Regions from separate parts of the Lacticaseibacillus salsurae genome, predicted to be linked through region 3. Evidence: predicted binding sites of a transcription regulator. Region 3 holds the regulator's gene; each other region holds the start of a gene.

Region 1 (8,066 bases), on a different contig from region 3:
GCTTTGGCGCATCCTGAAATCGCCTTTAGCTTGCGTCACCAACACAAAATGGTGCTGAAAACTGCCGGTCATGGCGACTTGCAACAAACCTTGGCAGGCATTTACGGGGTGACCACCGCCAAAGGCATGTTAAGTTTTGCCGGTGAAGATGATGATTTCAAGATCTCTGGGTATTTCTCATTGCCTGACACCACTCGCGCGTCACGCAATTATTTAAGCTTGATGATCAATGGCCGCTACATCAAAAACTATCAGTTGACCAAAGCCATCATTGCCGGTTACGGCAGTAAGCTCATGGTCGGCCGCTACCCGATCGCCGTGGTCAATATTGAAATGGCGCCGTTGTTGGTGGATGTCAATGTGCACCCGACTAAACAAGAAGTGCGCTTAAGCAAAGAAAGCCAACTGGCTGACTTACTGACGCAAACCATCAAAACTCGCTTAAGTTCAGAAAATCTGATCCCAGAAGCGTTGCACAATTTGCGTCAGCGTCCGGCAGTGGATCTGGATCAATTGACGCAAACGCTTAATGAAGTCCAGCGGCAGTTTCAACCCCAAGCGCCAACAGCCGCCGCAAAAACCCCAACGCCGATGCCAAGCGTTGACGCCAATGCTGCGCCAACCGCCGAGTTTGGCAAGTCGATGCAAGATCTTGATGGCACGCCGATTTTTAAAGATCCAGCGCGCTTGTCGCAATGGGATGCTAAATACGCCCAGCCGGCGCAACCAGTGGCCGCGCCGGTTGCGGACCGACCAAAGCCTGCCAAACGCTTCCCAGATCTGCGCTACTTGGCGCAAGTGCATGGCACTTATTTGTTGGCAGAAGATCCAGATGGGTTGTATTTGCTGGATCAACATGCCGCTCAAGAGCGGGTGAATTACGAATACTATCGCCAACAAATCGGCGTTGTCGCCACGGACTTGCAACGCTTGTTGGTGCCACTGGTGCTGGATTATCCAGCCAGCGACGCCATTGCGATCAAAGCCGCGCGACCAACGCTTGAAAGCCTTGGGTTGTATCTCGAAGACTTTGGCCAAAATACGTTCATCGTCCGCCAGCATCCCACTTGGTTCAAAGCTGGCCAAGAAGAAGACACCATTCGCGAAATGGTGGATTGGGTGTTAAAAGATGGCCACTTGACCGTCGCCGCGTTTCGTGAAAAAACCGCGATCATGATGAGTTGCAAACGCGCCATTAAAGCCAATCACCATTTAGACACCCAACAAGCCCAAGCGTTATTGGTGAAGTTGGCCCAATGTGAAAATCCTTTCAACTGCCCGCATGGCCGGCCGGTATTGGTGCATTTTTCCAATACTGATCTGGAGAAAATGTTCAAGCGGATCCAAGACTCACACACCACGGAGGATTATTAATGCTGATCTTAGCCAGTCAGGCACCGCGCCGCGTGGCACTGTTGCAGCGCATCACCAAAGACTTCCAAGCCCAAGGCGCATTGATCGACGAGCGGGCACTGCCGCTTTTACCGCCAGCTGATTATGTGCAAAGTCTGGCCCAAGCCAAAGGTCGCGCTGTGGCTGAGTTGCACCCTAAAGCGACGGTGATCGCAGCCGATACCATGGTCGCGTTTCATGATCAGTTGCTAGGCAAGCCACGAGATGAAGCCGACGCATTGGGGATGTTGCAAGCTTTATCTGGCCAAGTGCATCATGTGCATACTGGCGTTTATGTGCGCCAGCCTGATGGCCAAGAGCAGCTGCAAGCGGTGACCACCGCGGTTGAATTTTGGCCGTTAAGCGACGCTGAGATCCAACTGTATTTAAGTTGTGGGGAATACCGCGATAAAGCTGGCGCCTATGGGATCCAAGGCCAAGGCGCTTTATTGGTCAAGGGCATTGTCGGGGATTACTACAATGTGATGGGCTTGCCTATCAGCACTTTGGCGCGCATGTTATAAGAAAGCCTTGCGGTCTGCGCTTGTGCGTTTCACTTAAAAACACCGCGGCTTCACGATTCCAAAAGAAAATCGTGAGGCAACGGTGTCTGTGTGCTGGAAAAATCGCCGGTTTTGCGCATTAAAACAGTTGTGTCAACCAATGCGCCCCAGTGACCAACCCCCAAGAATAAGCGGCGATGGTGATCGGTTTGCCTAAAATAATGATCGCTAAGAATTTTTTGAATGACATTTTCGTCATGCCAGCGACTAAGCACAACACATCATCTGGGGCCACTGGCGCGATGATTGCCAAGGCGAAGCACCAGTCGAATTTGCGCTGATTTTGGGTTTTATGTTGGTATTTTTCAAAGGTGGCTTCACTGACCACATAGCGGATGAAGTTGACGCCGTAATACCGCGCCAGCCAGAAGTTGATGATCGAGCCGATACAAATGCCGATATAGTTATACGCAAAACCAGCCCATGGACCAAATAACAACACCCCAGCTGCAGTGGAAATACCGCCTGGGATCACTGGAATCACCACTTGAATGATTTGAATGGCAATGAACAACAAAGGACCGATCGCGCCGATCCCTGCCAAAAAGCCTTGCATACTGTTGAGATCATGAAAGACGCCTAAGTGATACCAATACGCGCACAAGCCAGCGCTGACGCCTAACATGCCAACTGTTGTCGCGTTGATCAATTTGCGTGAAGTTGATGCGTCCACCATGTCACCCCTTTTTTGACCGCTGTGATTTCATTGGTTTTAGTTTAGCAAGTGACAAGCCATTTGGAATGCGGCGCAAGTCTGATTTGTTGGGTGGACTCGCGAATTATGGTAGAATGTAGCGAACACATGTACTTAAGAAAGGACCCTCATGTACGAATTTATGCAAGGGCGCATTGCCGCCGTTACGCCGAGTTTTATTGTGATCAATGTCAATGGCATCGGCTATCGCCTGCTAGTGGCCAATCCGTATCAATTTGAAGAAGGCCAAGAGGCAACTGTATATGTGCAATTGATCATTCGTGACAATGATCAAAGCATGTACGGGTTTGCTGACGCCAGCGAAAAACAAACCTTTAATCAACTGCTTAGCGTCACCGGTATCGGGCCAAAATCAGCGCTGGCGATTTTAGCCAATGCGTCAACTGAAGGCTTGGCAAATGCCATCGCCCAAGATGATGTGCGCTTTTTGACGAAATTTCCTGGTATCGGCAAAAAAACCGCTCAACAGATCATTTTGGATCTTAAAGGTAAGATCGACGCGCCAGGGCCGCTGTTGCAAGAATTATTGCCTAAGCAACCTGACAATGCCCAGTTAGCTGATGCTTTGGCGGCGTTAGTGGCGTTAGGTTACCCACAAAAAACCGTTGATCATTTAGCTGGACAATTAGAAAATTCCAATGCCAAAACCACTGACGCATACATGCGCTTAGGGTTATCATTGTTAAGTCAATAAAAAAGGAGGGGTCATATGGCTGACGATCGGATCGTTGATCAACATTCACAAGCGCAAGAAGATCCTATCGAACGCAGCTTGCGGCCGCAGCTGTTATCTGATTACATCGGCCAAACCGCGGTCAAACACCAGTTGTCAGTGTACATCCAGGCCGCCAAAAAGCGCGAAGAAGCCTTGGATCACGTGCTGTTATATGGCCCACCGGGTTTAGGTAAAACCACTTTGGCATTGGTGATCGCCAATGAATTAGGCGTGCACATTCGTAGCACTTCAGGGCCAGCGATCGAAAAACCAGGTGATTTGGTGGCGTTGCTCAACGAATTGCAAGCCGGTGATGTGTTATTCATCGATGAAATTCACCGCTTGCCTAAAATTGTTGAAGAAATGCTGTACTCGGCGATGGAAGACTTCTATATTGATATTGTTGTCGGGCAAGGGCCAACTGCACACCCGGTCCATTTTCCGTTGCCGCCGTTCACGTTAGTCGGGGCGACGACTCGGGCGGGGATGTTGTCAGCGCCGTTGCGCGATCGCTTTGGGATCACCGCGCATATGGCTTATTACACTGATGAAGAGCTCACGCAGATCGTGCAGCGCACAGCTAGCATTTTCAACATGTCGCTGCCACTAGAATCAGCGCAAGCATTGGCGCTGCGTTCCCGCGGCACGCCGCGGATCGCCAACCGCTTGCTTAAGCGCATCCGTGATTTCGCTGATGTGGCAGAAGCCGATACCGTCAGCGTGGCGTTAGTGGACCACGCCTTAGATCAATTGCAAGTGGATGAACGCGGGCTGGATCAAATCGACCGCAAAATGCTCATGATGATGATCCGCGATTACGATGGTGGCCCAGTCGGGTTGGCGACGATTGCCGCTAACATCGGTGAAGAAACTGCCACCATTGAGGAAATGTACGAACCGTATCTGTTACAGATCGGTTTTTTGAAGCGCACCCCGCGCGGCCGCATGGTGACGCCAGCTGGTTTTGCTCATTTGGATATGCCGTATTTAACTAACAAATAACGTTTCTCAGGAGGAACTACTGTGTTAACTACCGAAGATTTTGATTATGATCTGCCGCATGAATTGATTGCCCAAACGCCATTAAAAGAGCGCGATGCCAGCCGTATGTTGGTGTTAAACGCCAAAACTGGTGCCACCGAAGACAAACACTTCTATGACATTTTGGACTACATTGAACCTGGCGACGCGATCGTGATGAACGATACCCGCGTGATGCCAGCGCGCTTATATGGCGTTAAGCCAGAGACTGGTGCGCATATGGAAGTGTTATTGTTACATAACACGGAAGGCGACAAGTGGGAAACCTTGATGAAGCCGGCCAAAAAAGCCCCAGTTGGCACTGAGATCGACTTTGGCGATGGTTTATTGAAAGCCACTGTCACTGAAGAACTCGAACATGGCGGCCGGATCATTGAATTCCACTATGACGGTATTTTCATGGAGATCTTAGACAAACTCGGTGAAACACCATTGCCACCGTACATCAAAGAAAAACTCGACGACCCAGAAATGTATCAAACCGTTTATGCCAAAGAAGTCGGTTCCGCCGCTGCGCCAACTGCCGGGTTGCACTGGACCGAAGAATTACTGCAAAAGGCCCAAGACAAAGGCGCCAAATTGGTTTACTTGACCTTGCATGTGGGTTTGGGGACATTCCGTCCGGTTTCAGTGACGAACATCGAAGATCACAAAATGCACAGTGAATTTTACCGCTTCTCCCAAGAAGCTGCCGATACCTTGAATGAAGTCAAGAAAAACGGCGGCAAGATCATCGCCACTGGTACCACGTCGATTCGGACGTTGGAAACCATCGGCACCAAGTTCAATGGTGAGATCAAACCATCTAGTGGCTGGACGGATATTTTCATCAAGCCTGGTTACCAATGGCGCGTGGTCGATGCATTCATCACCAACTTCCACTTGCCAAAGTCCACGTTGGTGATGTTAGTGGCATCATTTACTGGCCGCGAGAACATCCTCAATGCCTATGAACATGCGATCAAGGAACGTTACCGCTTCTTCAGCTTCGGCGATGCCATGTATATTCACAAGTAAACTTGTGCAAAAGGCCCACTGCGGCCTTTTGTTGTCTTAGCGTTGTCGTGGTAAGATGGACTGACAGTTAAGACGCTGCGGCACGAAAAGCTGGCGGCTGCGGCGGATCGGCGGCACTGCGGAAAACTGGCCAATTGCCGGGCGGACGGCTTCAGAAATCGGCCAAGACTGCCGATGTTCTTTCGCCTAAATTTTGAACCAGCACAACCCGCTGTTTCAAAATTTACCGGTGAGATCTGCGCATGCCGCCAAAGTTCGGCGTCATCCTTGAGCTCACTTTCACGGCAATTGGCCAGTTTTCCTTCGTTTTGCCGATCCACCTCCGCTGCCAGCTTTTCTCAGTGAGCCGCGCCAACTGACTGCTCAACGCAACACCGGTGACAACGTTGAGCACTGGATAGAGTCATCTGGTCAGTTAAACGAACACGTCTGCGTAACGTGACTTCGAGTCGGCTCAGTATCTGAACGTTGAAGTCAATGAGTTGTCGCTATCTGAAAAAAGTTGGTAGCAACCAGGGCGTTTGAATTTGGGACGGAGGCTGGGTTGTTGCGCCATCGTGAGATTTCCGTTAGCGATTTATCGCTTACGGAAAGCCGCAGGGAAAGATCCGGCGGGTGGCGAGCTAAGCGAGACATCCCAGCTAGCTTTACCTAGGACCCTCACAATGGCGCAACAACCCAGCCGGAGTCCCAAATTCAAACGCCCACCGTCATGTCAAATAACTTTAGTATCAATATCGCACACCAAATCAATGGAGGCTCTATGGAACCAGCAGTAACGTATCATCTCAAACACGTCGATAAGCATACCGGCGCGCGCTTAGGCGAATTGGTCACCCCGCATGGGACTTTTCCAACGCCAATGTTCATGCCAGTTGGGACCTTGGCTTCAGTCAAAACCATGGCGCCAGAAGAACTGGATGCCATGGGCGCTGGCGTGATCTTGGCCAACACGTATCACTTATGGCTGCGGCCAGGTGAAGACATCGTCGAAGCAGCCGGTGGGTTGCATAAATTCATGAACTGGGACAAAGGGATCTTAACCGATTCTGGCGGCTTTCAAGTGTTCTCTTTGGCTGATCTGCGCGATATCCAAGAAGAAGGCGTGCATTTTAAAAATCATTTAGACGGTTCGCGAATGTTTTTGTCCCCAGAAAAAGCCATCGCGATCGAAAATGCTTTAGGGCCAGACATCATGATGAGCTTTGATGAATGCCCACCATTTTTTGAAAGCTATGACTATGTGGCCAAATCCGTGGCCCGCACCAGTCGTTGGGCCGAACGTGGCTTAAAAGCGCACAAAAATCCAGATTGGCAAGCACTGTTTGGGATCGTGCAAGGCGCTGGGTTCAAAGACTTACGCCAACAATCGGCGCGCGATCTTGTCAGCATGGATTTCCCAGGTTATTCTATCGGGGGGTTGTCAGTTGGTGAATCCAAAGAAGAAATGAATCATGTCTTGGACTTCACCACACCGCTGTTGCCGGAAAACAAGCCTCGGTATTTGATGGGGGTTGGTTCGCCTGATGCCTTGATCGATGGGGTGATCCGCGGCATCGATATGTTTGATTGCGTGTTGCCAACGCGCATCGCCAGAAATGGGACCACCATGACTTCTAATGGCCGCGTTGTCATTAAAAACGCCAAATACGCGCGCGACTTCACGCCTTTAGATCCTAATTGTGATTGCTATACTTGCCGTAACTACACCCGCGCTTACATTCGTCATTTGATCCACACTGACGAAGCGTTTGGGATCCGCTTGACCAGTTATCACAATTTATATTTCTTGTTACACTTGATGCAACAAGTGCGTGAAGCCATTGCCAATGACCAGTTGTTAGAGTTCCGCGAAGCCTTTTTTGAACAATATGGCTACAACAAACCTAACGCCAAGTCGTTCTAAGTCTAAAGTCGCATTGGCAAGACAAGTGAAAATCTGTTACAGTATGGAATGAATAAAAATTAAACGAGGTGCCCACATTGAATAGTAGTTTTTCCATGATCATTTTAGTGGTCGTTATGTTTGCATTCATGTATTTTGGCATGATGCGGCCCCAAAAGAAGCAACAACAAAAACGTCAACAAATGTTAAGCGCCATGAAAAAAGGCGATAAGGTCATCACGATCGGTGGTTTGCACGGGGTGATCGATAGCATCGATACCGCCAATGGCACTGTTGATCTGGACTTAGACGGGATCTTTTTGACCTTCAACTTAAGTGCCATTCGCACGGTGGCAGAACCTGCGGCTACCGCAACCGTAACGCCAAAAGTTGAAGCCAAGCCTGAAACTGAAGACAAGCCATATTCTGAACCGACGTCTGATGATTCAAACGACAGCACCAAAGAAGACTAAAGCATTATTTGGATCGCACCGCCCATTTTGTGGGTGGGGCGATTTTTTTGTTTCCAGCAGATCTTTGAGAAATCGCGAGCTGACAGCATTTTGCCATTTGAAAAAAGTGAAGCAGTGCGCGGCTACCGAATAATGAAACCGGTTACGAATTTGGCGGTCGTCACACTTTTGGCGAACTGTGACGCGGCTGAAGCTTGATATACCGCAATCATGTCGAACTTTGTGATACAGTAAACAGCATCCCACAAAACAGATGAAAGCGGCT
Region 2 (8,066 bases), on a different contig from region 3:
ATCTGTTTACGATGAAGCCGAAGCCGCCACTTATCGCATTTTGCATCCCCAAACACCTCGCAATGACGCCAAAGCTGACTGAACCCAGTCGGCTTTTTTGATGCGCCAAATTTTCTGTAACTGCTGGAAATCATTTCCTCAAAAATGTAAACTGAAGGTACAGAAGTTTTGAGGAGGACGTTATGTCAGAAGAATCTACGTTGATCTTAGTCAAACCAGATGGGGTGAAATCCGGTCATATCGGGGATGTGATCACCCGCTTAGAAAAGCGCCGTTTCACCATCACCGCTTTGAAAGTGATCCAAGCGACCCCAGCTTTGTTACAAGCGCATTATGCGCAACTGGTTGACAAGCCGTTTTATCCTGGCATTGAAGCGTTCATGATGGAAACGCCAATGGTCGCCATCGTCGCTACCGGCGTGGATGTGATCAACTCATTTCGTAAAATGGCTGGCCCAACTAAGCCAGAAGACGCCATGCCTGGCACCATTCGCGGCGACTACGCCCGCGCTTGGGGCCAACAGCCGATCAAAAACGTGGTGCACTCCTCAGATTCACCTGAAAGTGCCGCGCGTGAAATCAAGATCTGGTTCCCAGAATTATAAATCGACCACCGCCGAGCAAAATCGGCGGTATTTTTTTGCTTCAAATTTCCCAGTTTGGCGCTTTGGGTGTAGCCTATGGACGTTGAATGTCCCAATCGTCAAAAATGGAGGTTTGTGATGACTAGTTTTCCAAGACGCGATCCGCGCACTGACAACTTATTGACCCCGGAAAATAGTGCCTTGTTGGTAATCGATTACCAACCGACACAGATCAACTCGATCCAAAGCATCGCCCACCCGACGTTGATCAAAAACGTCGCCATGACGATCCAACTGGCGCAAAGCTATCAGGTGCCGATCGTACTTTCTACTGTGAATGTCGAATCTGGCCGCAATACCGACACCATCCCGGCTTTAAAAAAGTTGATGCCAGGCGTGGTCAGCTATGACCGCACCAATATCAATGCTTGGGAAGATAAAGAATTTGTCGAAGCCGTGGCGGCTACTGGGCGCACCAACTTGGTGATCGTGGGCTTATGGACGGAAGCTTGCTTGGCGTTTCCAACTTTAGACGCGCTGCAATCAGGCTATGATGTGTATCCAGTCGTCGATGCCGTTGGCGGCACCAGCACCATCGCCCATGAAACCGCCTTGCGCCGCATTGAACAAGCTGGCGCACACTTGGTCACCAACGCGCAATTGGCCTGTGAGTGGCAGCGCGATTGGAATCGCACCGAAACTGTACCGGATTTTGTCAAAGCCTTGATGCAAGCAGGCGATTTTGTTTCATTCGACTGAGATAAAAGCGGTGATCGGCCAACATAACTGGCTGATCACCGCTTTTTTAAATCAGGTGTTGATAAATCGGCAACAATTGGTCAAACCGCTGCAAAATATCGGCCCACAAACTTTGCGGTGTTTGCCAAAGCGGGTCCTGCCGCAAGTAGGTTTTACCAACTAGCCATTCGCTGCGTTTAACCGTTTGATAACGCTGAGTTTGCGCCGTTAAATTTGCTGCGGTCAACGGCTTGGCCCCAAGTTTGTCTGTGTGGTCATGAGCCAATTCGAAACTGTCATCTAAGGCCAACACCAAAGGCGTCACTGCCGCAACGTCGACTTGCTTGGCTTTGGCTTCTTGCAACACCGCCACCCACAAAAACAGCCGATCATCCCAAAAGCCTAATTCGATATGCGGCAGCATTTTATACCCACGCGCACTAGTGGATAACGCCAACCACGTATCAACTGGCGGATTTTTATGGCGCCGGGCATGCTTGGCGATATGCCCATATAAGTGCGACATCCCCAAGTCAGCTGCGTGAGCTAACAGCACCGATCCTGCTTGTGCAAACTTTGGATCTAAGTCTCGGCGAATGCGGGTCAAGCGGCCGTCTAGGGTCAAGTGATCAAATACCTTGAAATCGGTTTCTTCAAACATCTACAAACCTCCGATGCGACGTGTTACAATCTGAGTATATGATACCATATGGAGGGATTTTCTTGGCTGAACAAGATCCGACTGACCGCTTGATGCAAAGTCTCAACGGCAATCCGCAAACTTTGCCTGATCAACGTCGCTTGTATTTAGGCTCACTGCGCGAGCGGGTGGCTTTGGCGATCACTAATGCAGAATCATCTGCTGCCACCACCTTGCCAGCGTTTGTGGCAGCCTTAAAAGCTTACGCCAATGATACGACTTACAAGGTGCTTTTGAATGGCAAAGCTGACATTGCCAAAACTGCACCTTATATGAAAGCTGTCAAAGCGCAAGGGCTGGCGTTTACGCTGGTCAATGATGACACGGCCAGTTTGGATCCGCAACGTTTTTTCTTATTGGTGGTCAACCAGCATGCCATCAACGTTGCCGATATCGCATTACCAAAACCCCAAACGCCGCAAAAGTCACCCAAGCACAGCTGGTTTGACCGCTTTTCTTAATGCAAAAACTGGCTAGTGCATGGGCACTAGCCAGTTTCTCATTGATGATTCGGATCGAAGAATTGTTCCCAAGCAACATCTAACTTCTTCGCCAAGACCTTGGCCCTGGCAACTGTCGGTGAGCGCGTCGCCTGTTCATAAGCAGCCAACGTACTCACCGGAATTCCTAACAGTAAAGCGAACTCACGCTGGGTCAGCCCCTGCGCCTTCCGCTTTGCGACCAGCCAATCGCGCATCCGGAGTCACTCCTATCTCGTATCCGCTTACTACAAAATTACGTCACAATTCGTGCAACGTCAACTTAAAAATGCCCTAATTGTGGTTTTCTTTCAACTATACAATTTGTATTGTAAGCTAACAATAATGAGGTGAATTTTCATATGAACGCAGAACGCTTAAAACAGCTCCGGACTGAACACAAAGGCTTACGGCAAGTGGACTTGGCGCAATCGCTAGGGATCTCCGCATCCGCTTATTCTTCCTATGAACAAGGCGTCCGCGAACCAGATGACGCCACCAAACGGCGCTTAGCCGATTATTTCAGCGTTTCGCTGGATTATTTATTAGGGCGCACTGAACACCGCGCAACGCCAACGTTAGCTGATGTCGATGTCCAATTGGCGAATCTATTATCCGAATTAGACGACAATGCCAGCCAACCGACGTTAGCTGGCCAAAAATTAACGGGCAAGCAACGCAAAGTGCTGCGCGAATCGCTTGCTGGCACCTTGAACGTGGCGCGGGCCTTAAGCCCAACATCAACCAAGCAAACGGGTCAATAGCCCGGTCGCCAAGTCGCGCTTGGTGCCCATTTGCGCCACGGCATGCGGCCAGATCGCTGGCGTTGCCGTGACACTTAAGATCTCTGCTAGACCTGGCTTTTCTGGGTCATAGGCTTGATACAAATTGGCGATCACCAAGTCCACACCAGCGATTTCTAGTCCCAAAGCTTGCGCCGCTTGCACGGCGATTTTTTTGTAGCCGGCATCCAAGTCGTCAGTCACATCATAGCCATCTGCACCAAAACGCGTATTAGACGTCGCTCGCAATAACACTTGATGCCCCCGCGGGATCACTTGATCGGCACTGACGCCTTGGGCAGCTAACATGGCTTGCGCCAATTCGTCTAACACCACCGGTTGCCACCCTAAAGGCCGGCGCAGATTTTTATGGCTGACCAATGCGGCGATACTGCGCCGGCCATCGCCAACAATATTCGCTGGGGTCAATTCCATGGCGGCAACCACTTGTTGATCTTGCACGAACAACCGGTAAGCGGCGCCTTTGGCATACGCTTCGATCAATACCGGGCCAAATTGTAAGGCTTGAGTGACGGCGTCGCGAAATTCAGTTTCTGTTGGCGGCAACATGAACACGCGCACCCCTTGGCCATCGCGGCCGATCGTCGGTTTAATGGCCAAGGCTTTGTTGGCGAAGCTGGTGTGAAAATCATGGAGCGCTTGCGGCAAATTGGTATAGATCGCAGCTGGTGGCGTCGGCAAATGATGTTGGGCTAAGATCGCTTTGGTGGCAGGCTTTGATTTGGCCAACATCGCAGCGGAATGCGAATTGCCTAAAGCCCCACCGGCAATGATCTGATCATCGATTTGAAGTACTGGCGTCGTGTCGTCTAACACGGCGATTTTTTTGCCTAATTTTAAAGCCGCACTTAATAACAGTTGATCATCTAACGTCAATTGTGGAAAGCCAGCTAAATGCACGCCATCATCTGGCGCTTGGATCTGGCGACGCAACCCAGGCTGCATGCGCTGCATCACCCGCACGGATTCTAGGTCCAAGACTCTAGGTGTCCCCCATTTGGCCAGATCATTGGGCAAGGTGTTGCCTAACACGCCCCAAAGCGCCGCTTGAAGCCACAACAAGCTCGTGGTTTGGCTGCCAGTAGACGTATTGGCCAAAATCGGCACGTTAGCCATTTGCAAACCGACGATACCTTTGGTGTCAACGTCTTGGCCTAACAAAGTCAGATCAAAGCCTTGCGCCGCGCCAAACATTTGCTGCAGTTGCGGTTGCACTTTGCCCCAAGCCAAGCTTTCACGCAAATACCAACCGTTATGAAATTCTGGATATTTGGGTGCATTTTGGCTATCGGCAATGGCTTCATACGCTGTGTGGATCAAAGTTTCTGGCAATACCCAAGCCAATGTGAACGGATTTGAGCCCAATTCAGTTGTTTGTCCCAAACGTGCTAAAGTCACAAAAACCGCTGACAACAACCGGGTGGTTTGCCGCAAGTCGCTTGACCAAGGCAAGGTGACCGTTAAGTTGTCACCAGTTTGATGCCAATAAGGTGATTTTGGTAAGTGTGCAGCTGCCGCGCCTAACTGCACCGTCATTTTTAGCTGAGTTTGTGGCAGCAAGCCAATCAAATTCAATTCGTCGATCATTTTTCCGTAGTCGTACACGCTACTCATCCGCCTTTTTTACATTGTCATCTTATCGTAACACGCTGGGTGTGACATGCAAGTTCACTGAGTTGTGCTATGATGGAAAAAAATCTGCAAAGGAGTGATCGCATGCAACAACCGCTGGCGTTTCGCATGCGCCCGAAAAATTTAGACGAAGTGGTCGGCCAACAACACTTAGTTGGCCAAGGCCAGATCATTCGGCGCATGGTACAAGCTTTGCGCTTAAGCTCCATGATCTTATACGGACCGCCTGGTACTGGGAAAACCAGTATCGCCAGTGCGATCGCTGGCACCACTAAATATGCGTTTCGCACTTTGAACGCTGCCACTGACACCAAAAAAGACTTGCAGATCGTCGCTGAAGAAGCCAAAATGTCTGGCACCGTGATCTTATTGTTAGACGAGATCCACCGCTTGGACAAAACCAAGCAAGACTTTTTGTTGCCGCATTTGGAATCTGGCCGCATCGTATTAGTCGGCGCCACCACTGAAAATCCTTATATGAGCATTCTGCCGGCGATCCGCAGCCGCACGCAGATCTTTCAAGTGTTGCCACTGACACCAGCCGATATCGATCAAGCCGTGACGCGCGCGTTAGCAGATAAAACGCGGGGCTTAGGGGAGTATCCAGTGGCGCTACAACCAAAAGCCCGGGAATTTTTAACGCATGCCACCAATGGCGACTTGCGCTCAGCGTTAAATGCCCTGGAATTGGCAGTGTTGTCCACCTCTGAAGTTGACGGACAGATCACCATCACGGAAGCGATCATGCATCAGTGTTTGCAACAACGCGCCATTGACGGCGACGCTGACGGGGATGCGCATTACGATTTGATCTCGGCGTTTCAAAAAAGTATTCGCGGCTCCGATGTGGATGCCGCGTTGCATTATTTGGCCCGTTTGATCACCATTGGCGACTTGCCAAGTATTTTGCGCCGGCTGCTGGTGATTGCCTATGAAGACATCGGCTTGGCCAATCCGCAAACTGCTAACCGGACCTTAACGGCGATCCAAGCCGCAGAGCGCTTAGGCCTGCCAGAAGGTCGTATTCCGTTGGCCAATGCGGTGATCGACTTATGCTTAGCGCCAAAATCCGATACTGCCATCAACGCCATTGATGCCGCTTTAGCCGACATTAAAGCCGGACATTCAGGCGCGATCCCAGATCCCCTTAAAGACGCCCATTACAAAGGCGCAGCGGCGTTAGGTCATGGCGTCGGCTACCAGTTTCCGCATGATTTTCCCGGCGATTGGGTCAAACAAGACTACTTGCCAGAAACCTTGCGAAATCGGCATTACTACACGCCAAAAACCACTGGCAAATATGAGCAAGCCTTGGCCCAGCGTTTGGCGCAACTGCGCAAGCTCCAAGGGCGATAAGTTGACAACCAGGATTGAAAGTGTTAGGCAAAACAGCGCTACCAACGTTGTCCCCTCGCTGTTTTGCACTGGGGCATCACTTGCATCTGTGCGTGGTTCATGCTATGATTTAACCATGGAAGTCACCTAAGGTATGCGCGCTTCCCATAATTCAGTTGACCGAACAGTTTCGAGACCTTGGGACCATCAGAGCCCAATGCCGTGCGATTCTATCACTGAATCGCTAACGCCTTGGACGTTTGGACCCACTTGCTTATTAGCGGGTTTCAACAGAACGGGAAGATAACGGTACCACTAGCCTTTCATCAAGTCTTCGCGACTTAGCCGGCTTCGGCCGGTTTTTTTGTGCCATCATTTATCCAGTTGCCCCACTTGGCAGCGGCAGGTACAATACACTTAGAAACGACTTAAAGGAGTCCGCTATGACTGTCATCATGCTGATCTATGCTTTGGTATTATTTGCTTTAGCCGGCTATTTGCTGGCGCACCGTCAACAAGGCTTTTTGACCTTGAAACAAGTCCCAGAAAAATTGGGTAAGACCTTATTCAATTATGCCCTGCTGTTGCTCATTGCCGGCTTACTGGCGGTCGTCGCAGCCTTCGTGCCTAACCCTTGGCTACAGATCGGCGCTTTGATCTTAGGAGCGCTAGGTGGCGGGTTGCTCGGTGTGAGTTTGCCAAAGTTTCTCAATATGTAAACGGCTTTCACTCTTTGCGCCAATGCTCTATAATAAAGTTAAGAGGTGATAGACATGTTACAACAATACAAACACATTTTGGTTGCGATCGACGGCTCTTACGAATCCGAATTGGCTTTTGAAAAAGCGATCGCCGTTGCTAAGCGTAACGACGGGGAATTGTTCATGGTGCACACCGTCGACACCCGCGCGTTTCAAAACGTGTCCAGTTTTGACTCCGCCATGGTCGAACAAGTCACCGAAACCGCTAAGCAAACAATGGAAAAATATATCCAACAGGCGAAAGATGCCGGCTTGAAGAAAGTCAGTTACACCATTGAATATGGTGCCCCTAAAACCATCATCGCCCGCGATATGCCAAAACAACACAATATCGATTTGATCATGATCGGCGCCACTGGCTTGAATGCCGTTGAACGTTTGTTGATCGGCAGTGTGACTGAATATGTTACGCGCAATGCCACTTGCGACGTTTTGGTGGTGCGCACGGATCTGCAAAACAAACCTGCTTTGGCTTCGACGAAAAAACCGCGGCCAACAAAATAAACCAAAAAAGCCGGAAAATTTTATTTTCCGACTTTTTTAATGGCTACCTCCCACGCTTCAGGTAGCGGCAATTGTGCATGCACCGCTTGGCTTGTGAACGGATCGGTAAACTCAAGTTCGCTGGCTTGGAGCAACTGGTGGTCAAACTGACGCAAGTCTCCGCCATACAACTCATCCCCGACTACCGGGTGGCCGATAGCAGCGAAATGCGCGCGGATCTGATGCGTCCGCCCAGTGAGCAAATGGACCCGCACCAGCGCCGCTTGCGCCCCTTGTGTCAACACATCATATTCGGTGATCGCCGACTGGCCGCTGGCATTGACCTCACGATGAATACCGTCTGCCGCCAAAGCCAGCGGCCGATCGATGCGACCAGTTGGCGGCAACACGCCGGATACTACGGCCAAGTAATGTTTGCTTAATTGCCCGTTGACGCCTAACGCATCTAAGCGGCCTTGGGCAAAAGGATGTTTGGCGACCAACACCAATCCTGTGGTGTCGCGATCCAAGCGCGTGATGATCGCCGGTTG
Region 3 (8,066 bases):
GGATCATCGCTAGCGCCGAGCCGAAATAAGGGATCAAGTTCAACGGACCGGCGATCAAGCCTAATACCAACGCGAACTTCAAGCCGATCACTGAAAAGCCTACCATAAAAATGATCGCCACAGCCATGGCCACGGTCAATTGACCTTGGACATAAGAGCCGACTTTTTCGTTCATTTCATGCAAGGTATCACTTAAGCTGTGGCGCATGCGCGTCGGAAACAAGTTGACCACTAATGGTGCGAAGTGATCGCCGTCTTTTAATAAGAAGAACAAAATGATCGGCGCTGTGGCCACGGTGATCACCACGTTGCCGACGATGCCAAAGAAGTTCTGGATCCCAGTCACCGTACCTGACAACAAGGAGCCTTTTTTGCTGGAAAGGCTGGTCATCAGTTCTTTGCCAAATTGGTCCAAGTCGTGTTGGGAAATGAAGCTTTGGTTTTCGTTGAGATGCGTCAACCAATCGGTGAAACTTTGCCAATATTGCGGGTAGAACTTGACGATGTTGTTAAATTGCTGTTCGATCGGCGGCACCAGTTTGACGATTGCTAAAACCAACAGCCCTAATACCACAACAAACACCAAGGCAATAGCCAATAGGCGCTTGAAGCCATGTCGTTGTAAAAAGTTGACCAGCGGGTTGAGCAAATAAAACAACACGCCGGCTAAGATCAGCGGCGGGGCCACGATGCCGACAAATGAGCCCACTGGTTTGAAGATCCATGCGATCTGCGTAAAGATCCATAGCGCCAGTAGCACCAATAAGGCATTTAAGCAGCCCACAGTGAATTTACTATTGAGAAAACGGCGGTAGAATCGGGAATGATGATCCATTGTGACCTCCTTGAACGGGTTTGTACTATTAGTGTACCGAATCTAAACCAAATATGCGAATTTAGCCGGTGATCGTCATAATATGTTAGCGCTTACTAAAAAGCCTGTCAAATCAAGGATCTGGCGCTTCTGAATGTAAATTTGCTTTGTAAATTCACGATACAAAACCAGCAAACGCCGACATTAGGGCACCGAATGTAAAAATAATGTATAATTGAGCTTTACATTCGGAGAATTTCGCGTATACTATTAATCATAGCAAACCAAATGTGGTGGAAGGGAGTGTCATCAATGACATCAATTGAGATTATGAAATGGAGTTTACGGGTACTGATTTTGTTAACAGTTGTGCTGATGTTTACGCACATGGCAACTGTCGCGATTCTCTTGTTGGCCATCGATGTACACTTCGGCGTCTTCTATCTGATGACGCGTAACAAGTGTGATCGCCGCCAACTCAAACACATCCCGATGACGCATCGGATGTAAACTGTCGCTCACATCGCGCACCCAACCGTGCCGAATCGAGTAAGCCTGCTTCGGCAGGTTTTTTTGTGCATTCAAACGCGACGGGCTGTTCACCAACCACGACAATCGGCATCGACTAAAGATTGGCAGTTGTCACGTTGGTCTAAATGTTGAACGCGAAGATCAAGGTGAAAATACTGGCGCCCAAGTTGCCATGAGTAACGCCAGATGATCATCAAGACCAAAATGCGCCAAGATCAAGCAATCCCAACCAGTTCACTGGCCCAGCTCATAACGCAAACGGCTCTGCATCACGATCAAAGGATCGAGGCGCAGAGCCGAAAGGTGTTTTTAGTCGAGCATTGGCCGATATAAGCTGACCACGATGCCTAAGATCGTGACCGTGTCAAAATACATATCGGCCATATCATCATTTTCCGGGTGCAAGCGAATGCGCCCAGCTTCTTTATAGAAACGCTTAACGGTAGCTTCAGAATCTTCGGTCATGGCAACAACGACTTGACCATTTTCGGCATTTTGTTGTTTCTTGACGATGATCTGGTCGCCATCTAAAATGCCCATTTTGATCATGGAGTTCCCAGAAACCCGCAACATGAACAATTCGTCAGCGTCATAGCCGATGTCATCTGGCACTGGAAAGTAGTCGTCAATGTTTTGGATCGCAGTGATCGGCACCCCAGCGGCGACGGTCCCGACGATCGGAATGCCGCCATTGGTCACGCCGATATAATCGCGCCCAGCTTGCGTCAACATTAAAGTCCGCGGCTTGGTAGGATCTTTGGCCACTAAGCCGTTGTCTTCAAGCTTGACTAAATGTGCTGCCACAGTGCTGGAACTGGAAAGACCAACTGCCTTACCGATTTCACGTACAGTCGGCGGAAAGCCGCGATCTTCAATGGAGCTGTGGATGGTTTCGAGGATCTCTTGCCAACGTTTGTTCTTTTTTTCGGTAGGCATTAGGCCCACTCCTTTCGCGTATGCAACCTGTTTTGATTACTTACAGCGTACCAGAGCGAACAACTGTTTGCAAGATTTTTTCACTGGGAATTCGCGATTTCATGCGCTTTTGGCCGCTTGCATACACCGCTTTGGCAAAAAAACATTAAAAAAGTGCCAGCATCAGGCTGACACAGCAGTTTATGGTGTCAAGGTGCTTAAGTCATCGTTTTTCACCCGGCGGTAAATCGGACCATCAGGGAGTTGTTGCATGGCGGTTTTGGTCAACTTCTTGAAGCTGATGGTGCTTTGAGCGGCGTTTGGTTGTGCGGTGCCGCTAAACGTATAAGTCAAACCACTGATGGTGAGCTTGCCATTGAAGATCCCCGCTTGACTGGACGTGAAGTCTTCGCCATTGTGGCGGGTTTGGACATCCAGATAATAACCAGATGTGGAAGCGGTGAATTGCAACACTTGGTTATGATCGTCGCGATCAACAAAATAATGCCCAAGCAAATCGGCTTCTTTTGCTTTGAGTGGGGCAGGATGTTTTGGCTTATTAACTTGGATTTTGGTACTGGTTGAACTGGCTTTTTCTGGTTTTGGCGCCGCTTGGGCTTGGCATCCAGCCAAACTAAGCGCCAGCAACATGATCAATAATCCGCGCATTTGCTCACCTCTATGCTTAGTGTAGCACGCGCACGGCGATCATGACAATCGGGATCACCACCATGGAAAATAAAGTCGTCGCCGACACGGTGATCGACGCATTTGACGCATCAGCGCCATATAACTTGGCGACCACTGGGGCATTGGTCATCACTGGCATTGCCGATTGTAATAAGAAGACTTGCTTCATCAACAACGGCACTGGCGCGGCAAACACCAACAAGAACATAATGATCGGTGCAAAGACGAAGCGTCCGGCGAAGATCCCCAACAATTCTTTATTGAAGCGGATATTGCGCAAGCCGGCTTGATACATGCAAATGCCGATGAAAAACATGGAACCGGGAATGGTCAAGTTGCCGACATAATTCAGATCACTCATCAAGAAATCTGGCAGCTTGATCTTTAATAACACGAAGATCACCCCGACGATAAAGCCTAACAATGGTGGCGAGAACACTTTGCCTAAGACTTTCCTCAAGTCAAAATGTGCCGCATGCGGGCCATCGGCTTGGATCAAATACACCCCGATGGTCCAAAAAATCGTGGTGTTGGCCATGTAATACACCAGCACATAAGGCAATGATTTCGGTCCAAATAAGGCCATATTCACCGGTAAACCGATAAATACCGTATTGGAGTTGAAAAACATCGACTTAAATAAGCCGCGGCGGCCTTTAGGCACAGCTAGCGCGCGACACACGCCAAATGACAACCCAAATAAGATCGCCATGGACATCACTGGAAAGCGCAGATCCGGTAAAATCGTGGCCAGTTGTTTGGCGGAAAAGTCGCTGGTGATGGTCACGATCATGTAAGCTGGCAAGGCCACTTGGGTGACGACTTTGGCAATGATGCGGCTGGAGCGATCGTTGAACCAGCCAACTGCGGTCAACGCATAGCCAATGGCGATCAAGATCAAGATCTCTAAAACGCCGAAAACACTAGATAAGAATGCAGTCACAGTTGAGACTCCTTTAAGCAGTGGGATGAAAAACAATGTTTCTATTGTAGCACATGCCTTCAAAAGTTAAAATACGATTTGAAAACGATGAGAACGATTCGACAATAAAATAACCGAGCGCAGGCCTGGCGCTCGGTTGTTTTATTGTTCGATTTGGCCATCGCCATTAACGGTGACATACTGATTATCATGGGTTTGTTGATCGATCACGACAAAGGTGAAGTTATCACCTGTTTGCCCCATGGCAGTGATCGTATAATCCGAACTTGGATATTGTTGTTCCACGATCGCTTGGGCTTCGCTGACCGTCATTTTGCTGCTGGCATCACTGCTTGAAGTATCGTCGCTACTCGTGGCATCGCTGGTATCGTCGTCAGCGGTGCTTGATTCACCAGTTGTCTGGTGGCGGCTAGTTTGTTGGCTGATCGCCGCGGCGATGGTCGGAACTGTTTGTGACGTGTGCTTCAGCGATAACCTGGTGTTGACATACTCATAAGTGGTTTTGGATACGCGGTTATTTAAGACTTTGTTCAAGTAGCTAGGGTATGCCGCAATCTCTTGGCCATAACGGCTAGTGGCTTTGGCGCGGTGAGCGTTTTGCGCGGCTTTGCTGGCGTAGGTGAAAATCACCGCTTGTGTGCTTTTGAGTTTAAAGGTTTTGCGGCCAGTATAAGTTCCAGAATCCACGATCGTGCGCAGCGTTTGGCCTTGGATCTTGAGCTCGCGGCGATAGTGGCCGTTTGGGCGCAAACGTAAAGATACGCGCACATGCAGCTTTTCGCCGTCTGGATCTTTGGCGGCCCCATCAGCGCGCCAAGTACCACTGACGGTTTTGTTGGCTTGGTTGGTAGGCGTGGTGTCGATCACTTTGGTCACTGAGCTGGCATTGCTGTTGGGCCCAGAAACTTTGGCCCCGCGATAAATAAGAAACAACGTCGTGCTAGCGACAGCCACGATGATGATAATGAAAAGCCACAGGCCAAAATGCCGCCTGCGTCGTCTGCGTCGGCGCATAAGTTTCCTCCCCAAAGTCGATTGAATAACGTTCATTGTACCGCGTTTTTCTGAAAACGGCGGGATTCTTAAACATTTTTAATCCACTAAGCCGTGGTAAAATAGCGTTGAGGTGAGCGTATGCAAGCAAAATACACCATTGATGCGGGTCAAATTATTCAAAGCCCACAAGCTGTGCAGTGGTTGCGGGTAACCGACCCAAAACCTGACGAATTAGCGGCGCTGGATCGCCAGTATCATTTTCCTTTTGATTATTTACAAGCTGGCGTCGATCCGCATGAAGAACCACGAGTCGTCGGCGTGCGTGATGGTAGCGAGAAACCGGCTTTATTGGTGGTGCGCGTGCCAGTGGCGACAACCAACACCCAAGGCGATCGCGTTTATGAAACTGTGCCGCTGGCGTTGATGATGGTCGCGAGGCAGTTGGTGAGTGTTTCCGCCCAGCATTTGACTGTCGTTGACGACTTTATTGCCCAAACCCATGACATCGGCGACATCGAAGACCTAGCGTTGGCGCTGATGCAAGCGATCTTGTCAGCATTTGTGGCCGATGTCGACGAAATGGATCAGCAAACGCGTGCCATGGAATCGCGCTTGGCCACTGCCAGCCGCAATACTTTGTTATATGAGATCATCGCCTTGGAACGCAGCTTGGTGTATTTTGATGCGGCGTTAACTAAAACCCAAGATGTGGTGAAAAAGTTGGTGGCTTCGGCGCAATATTTCACCACGGATGAACATCTGTATCGCCTGCATGCGGTGAATGTCGAATGTAGCCAAGTGCTGATGGTGTGTGATTGCGCCCGCACGTTATTGGATCAATACAATACTGCAGTGTCGGCGATCGTGGGTAACAATTTGAATTTGATCATGAAAGTGTTGACCAGCGTGTCGATCATTATGACCATTCCGGCGATCGTATCTGGCATTTGGGGGATGAACACCTGGTTGCCATTTCGCCATGGGGTCAGTGGCTTTGCGATCATTTTGGCCGTGATGGGGATTTTATGTGGCAGTTGTGCTTGGCTATTGAAGAAAAAAGATTATTTCTAGATCATGAAAAGTCAATAACGTTTATGCAGACAAAAAAGGCGTCACGGCTAGTCAACGTTGGACTAGCCGTGACACCCAATCGGTATTTTGGACGCAAGATCAGTTGCAGACTCAAGCGATCACAATTCACATAGCGTCAGCGGATCGACCCATTGCGCATATTGGGCAGCAGTCACTTTACCGCTGGCAATGGCGGCAGCTTTTAGTGAGCTGCCGTTTTTTTGTGCAGTTTGGGCGATTTTGGCGCTGGCTTCATAGCCGATATGTGGCGACAAAGCCGTTACCAGCATCAAGGAGTTATCCACCAATTCGCGCATGTGGTGGGTATTGGCGCTTAAGCCTGCCACCAGCAAGCGGGTAAATTGGTCGATGCCGCCTGCCAGTAGCTCACAAGATTCTAAAAAGCTGGCAATGATTACCGGTTTGTAGACATTCATTTCAAAGTTGCCTTGGCTGTTGGCCACGCCAATCGTCACATCGTTGCCTAACACCCGCGTGGCGATCATGGTCAACGCTTCAGCTTGCGTGGGGTTGATCTTACCTGGCATGATCGAGCTGCCAGGTTCATTGGCCGGAATGGTCAACTCGCCATACCCACCGCGCGGACCTGATGCCAAAAAGCGAATATCATTGGCGATCTTCAGCAAATCTGTGGCCAAAGTTTTTAACGCACCGTGATTGACCGTTAATTCAGAATGCGCTGATAAGCCGTGAAATTTATTGGTCATCGCCACAAAAGGCGTGTGGGTGATCTTGGCGATGGTTTGCACCATTTGCGTGGTTTGTTCGACGGTGGTGTTCAACCCAGTGCCCACTGCGGTACCGCCTAAAGGCAAGGCCAACAATTGTGGCAATAACGTGGTTAAAGTGTCGGCATCTTGTTGTAAGGTGGCGACCCAGCCAGAAACTTCTTGGCCAAATGTCAACGGCGTCGCATCTTGTAAATGGGTGCGACCCAGTTTCACAGTGTGCCAATATTCGGTTTGTTTGGCGCGCAGCTGATCGATCAAGCTGGTCAAGGCCTGCAAAAGTGGTTGTCCAGCGGCATAAGCGGCCATATGCATGGCAGTGGGGAAGGTGTCGTTAGAACTTTGGCCGCAGTTGACATGATCGTTAGGCAATACGGTGGCATCGACAAACTCATTAGCTAAATGCGCCAGCACTTCATTGACGTTCATATTGGTTTGGGTGCCAGAGCCGGTTTGATAGATCCGCAAAGGGAAGTGATCAGCCAGCTCACGATCGCTAAACGCCAATAATTGTTTGGCCGCCTGTTGGATCGCTTCGCTGATGGGTTTAGCGACACTGCCAGTGTGGCCGTTGACCACAGCGGCAGCGAGTTTGACTTGGATCAAGCTGCGGATCACCGCCATGGGCATTTTGGGACCAGTGGCGAAATTATGGCGGGAGCGCTCAGTTTGGGGGCCCCACCACACTTGGTCTGGAATCTCAACTTCACCTAATGAATCGTGTTCAATGCGCATAATTGCCTCCTAAGCATGTTCATGTAATAACGTCATTAATTCTTTCATCGTCGGGCTCAACACTTGTCCGCGCCGTGTCACCACGGAAATGCTAAAGCGCGGTTGGCCAGATTCGCTTAAAGGCACGCAAGCTAAGTCATCAGCTGGTGTGACGGCAGTGCTGGCTAATAGCCCAATGCCAACGCCTGCGTGGATCATGGATTTTAACAAGGTGACATCTGGGGTGCGGTATACGACGCTGGGGTGGATGCCAGAAGCTTGCGTGAACCACTGCATGGCTTTGGTATGAACGAAACCTTCTGAAAAAGTCACAAAAGGCTCATCTGCCAGCTCTGAAAAACTGATCGCCTGGCGTTTGGCATTGGGGTGATCTTGCGGCATCACCGCCACGAAGCGATCATCTGCGACTGTATGGACATCCAGATCTGGCGCTTGCAAGGGCCCAGTGGCACCGAGTAAAGCCACGTCCAAATGCCCAGCGCGCAAGTCCGCCAATAAGTTGGCGCTACCCGCTTCAGTCGTTTTTAGCTCTGGCATCAAACCGCTGGCCACTAATTTTGGCGCGAGTTTGGGAAAATAAAAACTGCCAATGATCGGCGGTAACCCAAAGCGGATCTGGGGA

What was found. The regulator LexA, encoded in region 3, represses DNA repair genes until DNA is damaged. The targets are predictions, from matches to a motif close to CNAACANNTGTTNG.
Region 1: ruvA (Holliday junction branch migration protein RuvA) is a predicted target of LexA. The motif match lies at 2,751-2,764, and genes of this name have one in related genera.
Region 2: ACKTSG_RS09325 (replication-associated recombination protein A) is a predicted target of LexA. The motif match lies at 5,006-5,019, and genes of this name have one in related genera.

What each region holds. Positions count from the first base shown of each region.
Region 1 covers NZ_BAAFZI010000005.1:61,790-69,855, forward strand. The annotation lists gene mutL (DNA mismatch repair endonuclease MutL) at 1-1,374, shown strand, start outside; gene ACKTSG_RS03320 (Maf family protein) at 1,374-1,916, shown strand; gene ACKTSG_RS03325 (TVP38/TMEM64 family protein) at 2,035-2,628, opposite strand; gene ruvA (Holliday junction branch migration protein RuvA) at 2,780-3,364, shown strand; gene ruvB (Holliday junction branch migration DNA helicase RuvB) at 3,380-4,387, shown strand; gene queA (tRNA preQ1(34) S-adenosylmethionine ribosyltransferase-isomerase QueA) at 4,409-5,443, shown strand; gene tgt (tRNA guanosine(34) transglycosylase Tgt) at 6,207-7,349, shown strand; gene yajC (preprotein translocase subunit YajC) at 7,427-7,801, shown strand.
Region 2 covers NZ_BAAFZI010000030.1:18,976-27,041, reverse strand. The annotation lists gene ACKTSG_RS09365 (DUF4828 domain-containing protein) at 1-82, shown strand, start outside; gene ndk (nucleoside-diphosphate kinase) at 183-605, shown strand; gene ACKTSG_RS09355 (hydrolase) at 723-1,343, shown strand; gene ACKTSG_RS09350 (DUF1054 family protein) at 1,390-1,983, opposite strand; gene ACKTSG_RS09345 (DUF1694 domain-containing protein) at 2,046-2,483, shown strand; gene ACKTSG_RS09340 (helix-turn-helix transcriptional regulator) at 2,522-2,719, opposite strand; gene ACKTSG_RS09335 (helix-turn-helix domain-containing protein) at 2,864-3,265, shown strand; gene ACKTSG_RS09330 (hypothetical protein) at 3,242-4,909, opposite strand; gene ACKTSG_RS09325 (replication-associated recombination protein A) at 5,021-6,292, shown strand; gene ACKTSG_RS09320 (hypothetical protein) at 6,715-6,990, shown strand; gene ACKTSG_RS09315 (universal stress protein) at 7,045-7,536, shown strand; gene ACKTSG_RS09310 (RluA family pseudouridine synthase) at 7,557-8,066, opposite strand, start outside.
Region 3 covers NZ_BAAFZI010000006.1:17,767-25,832, forward strand. The annotation lists gene ACKTSG_RS03525 (AI-2E family transporter) at 1-835, opposite strand, end outside; gene ACKTSG_RS03530 (hypothetical protein) at 1,127-1,324, shown strand; gene lexA (transcriptional repressor LexA) at 1,655-2,281, opposite strand; gene ACKTSG_RS03540 (hypothetical protein) at 2,462-2,929, opposite strand; gene ACKTSG_RS03545 (AEC family transporter) at 2,946-3,893, opposite strand; gene ACKTSG_RS03550 (hypothetical protein) at 4,035-4,907, opposite strand; gene ACKTSG_RS03555 (magnesium transporter CorA family protein) at 5,028-5,960, shown strand; gene ACKTSG_RS03560 (class II fumarate hydratase) at 6,080-7,444, opposite strand; gene ACKTSG_RS03565 (LysR family transcriptional regulator) at 7,454-8,066, opposite strand, start outside.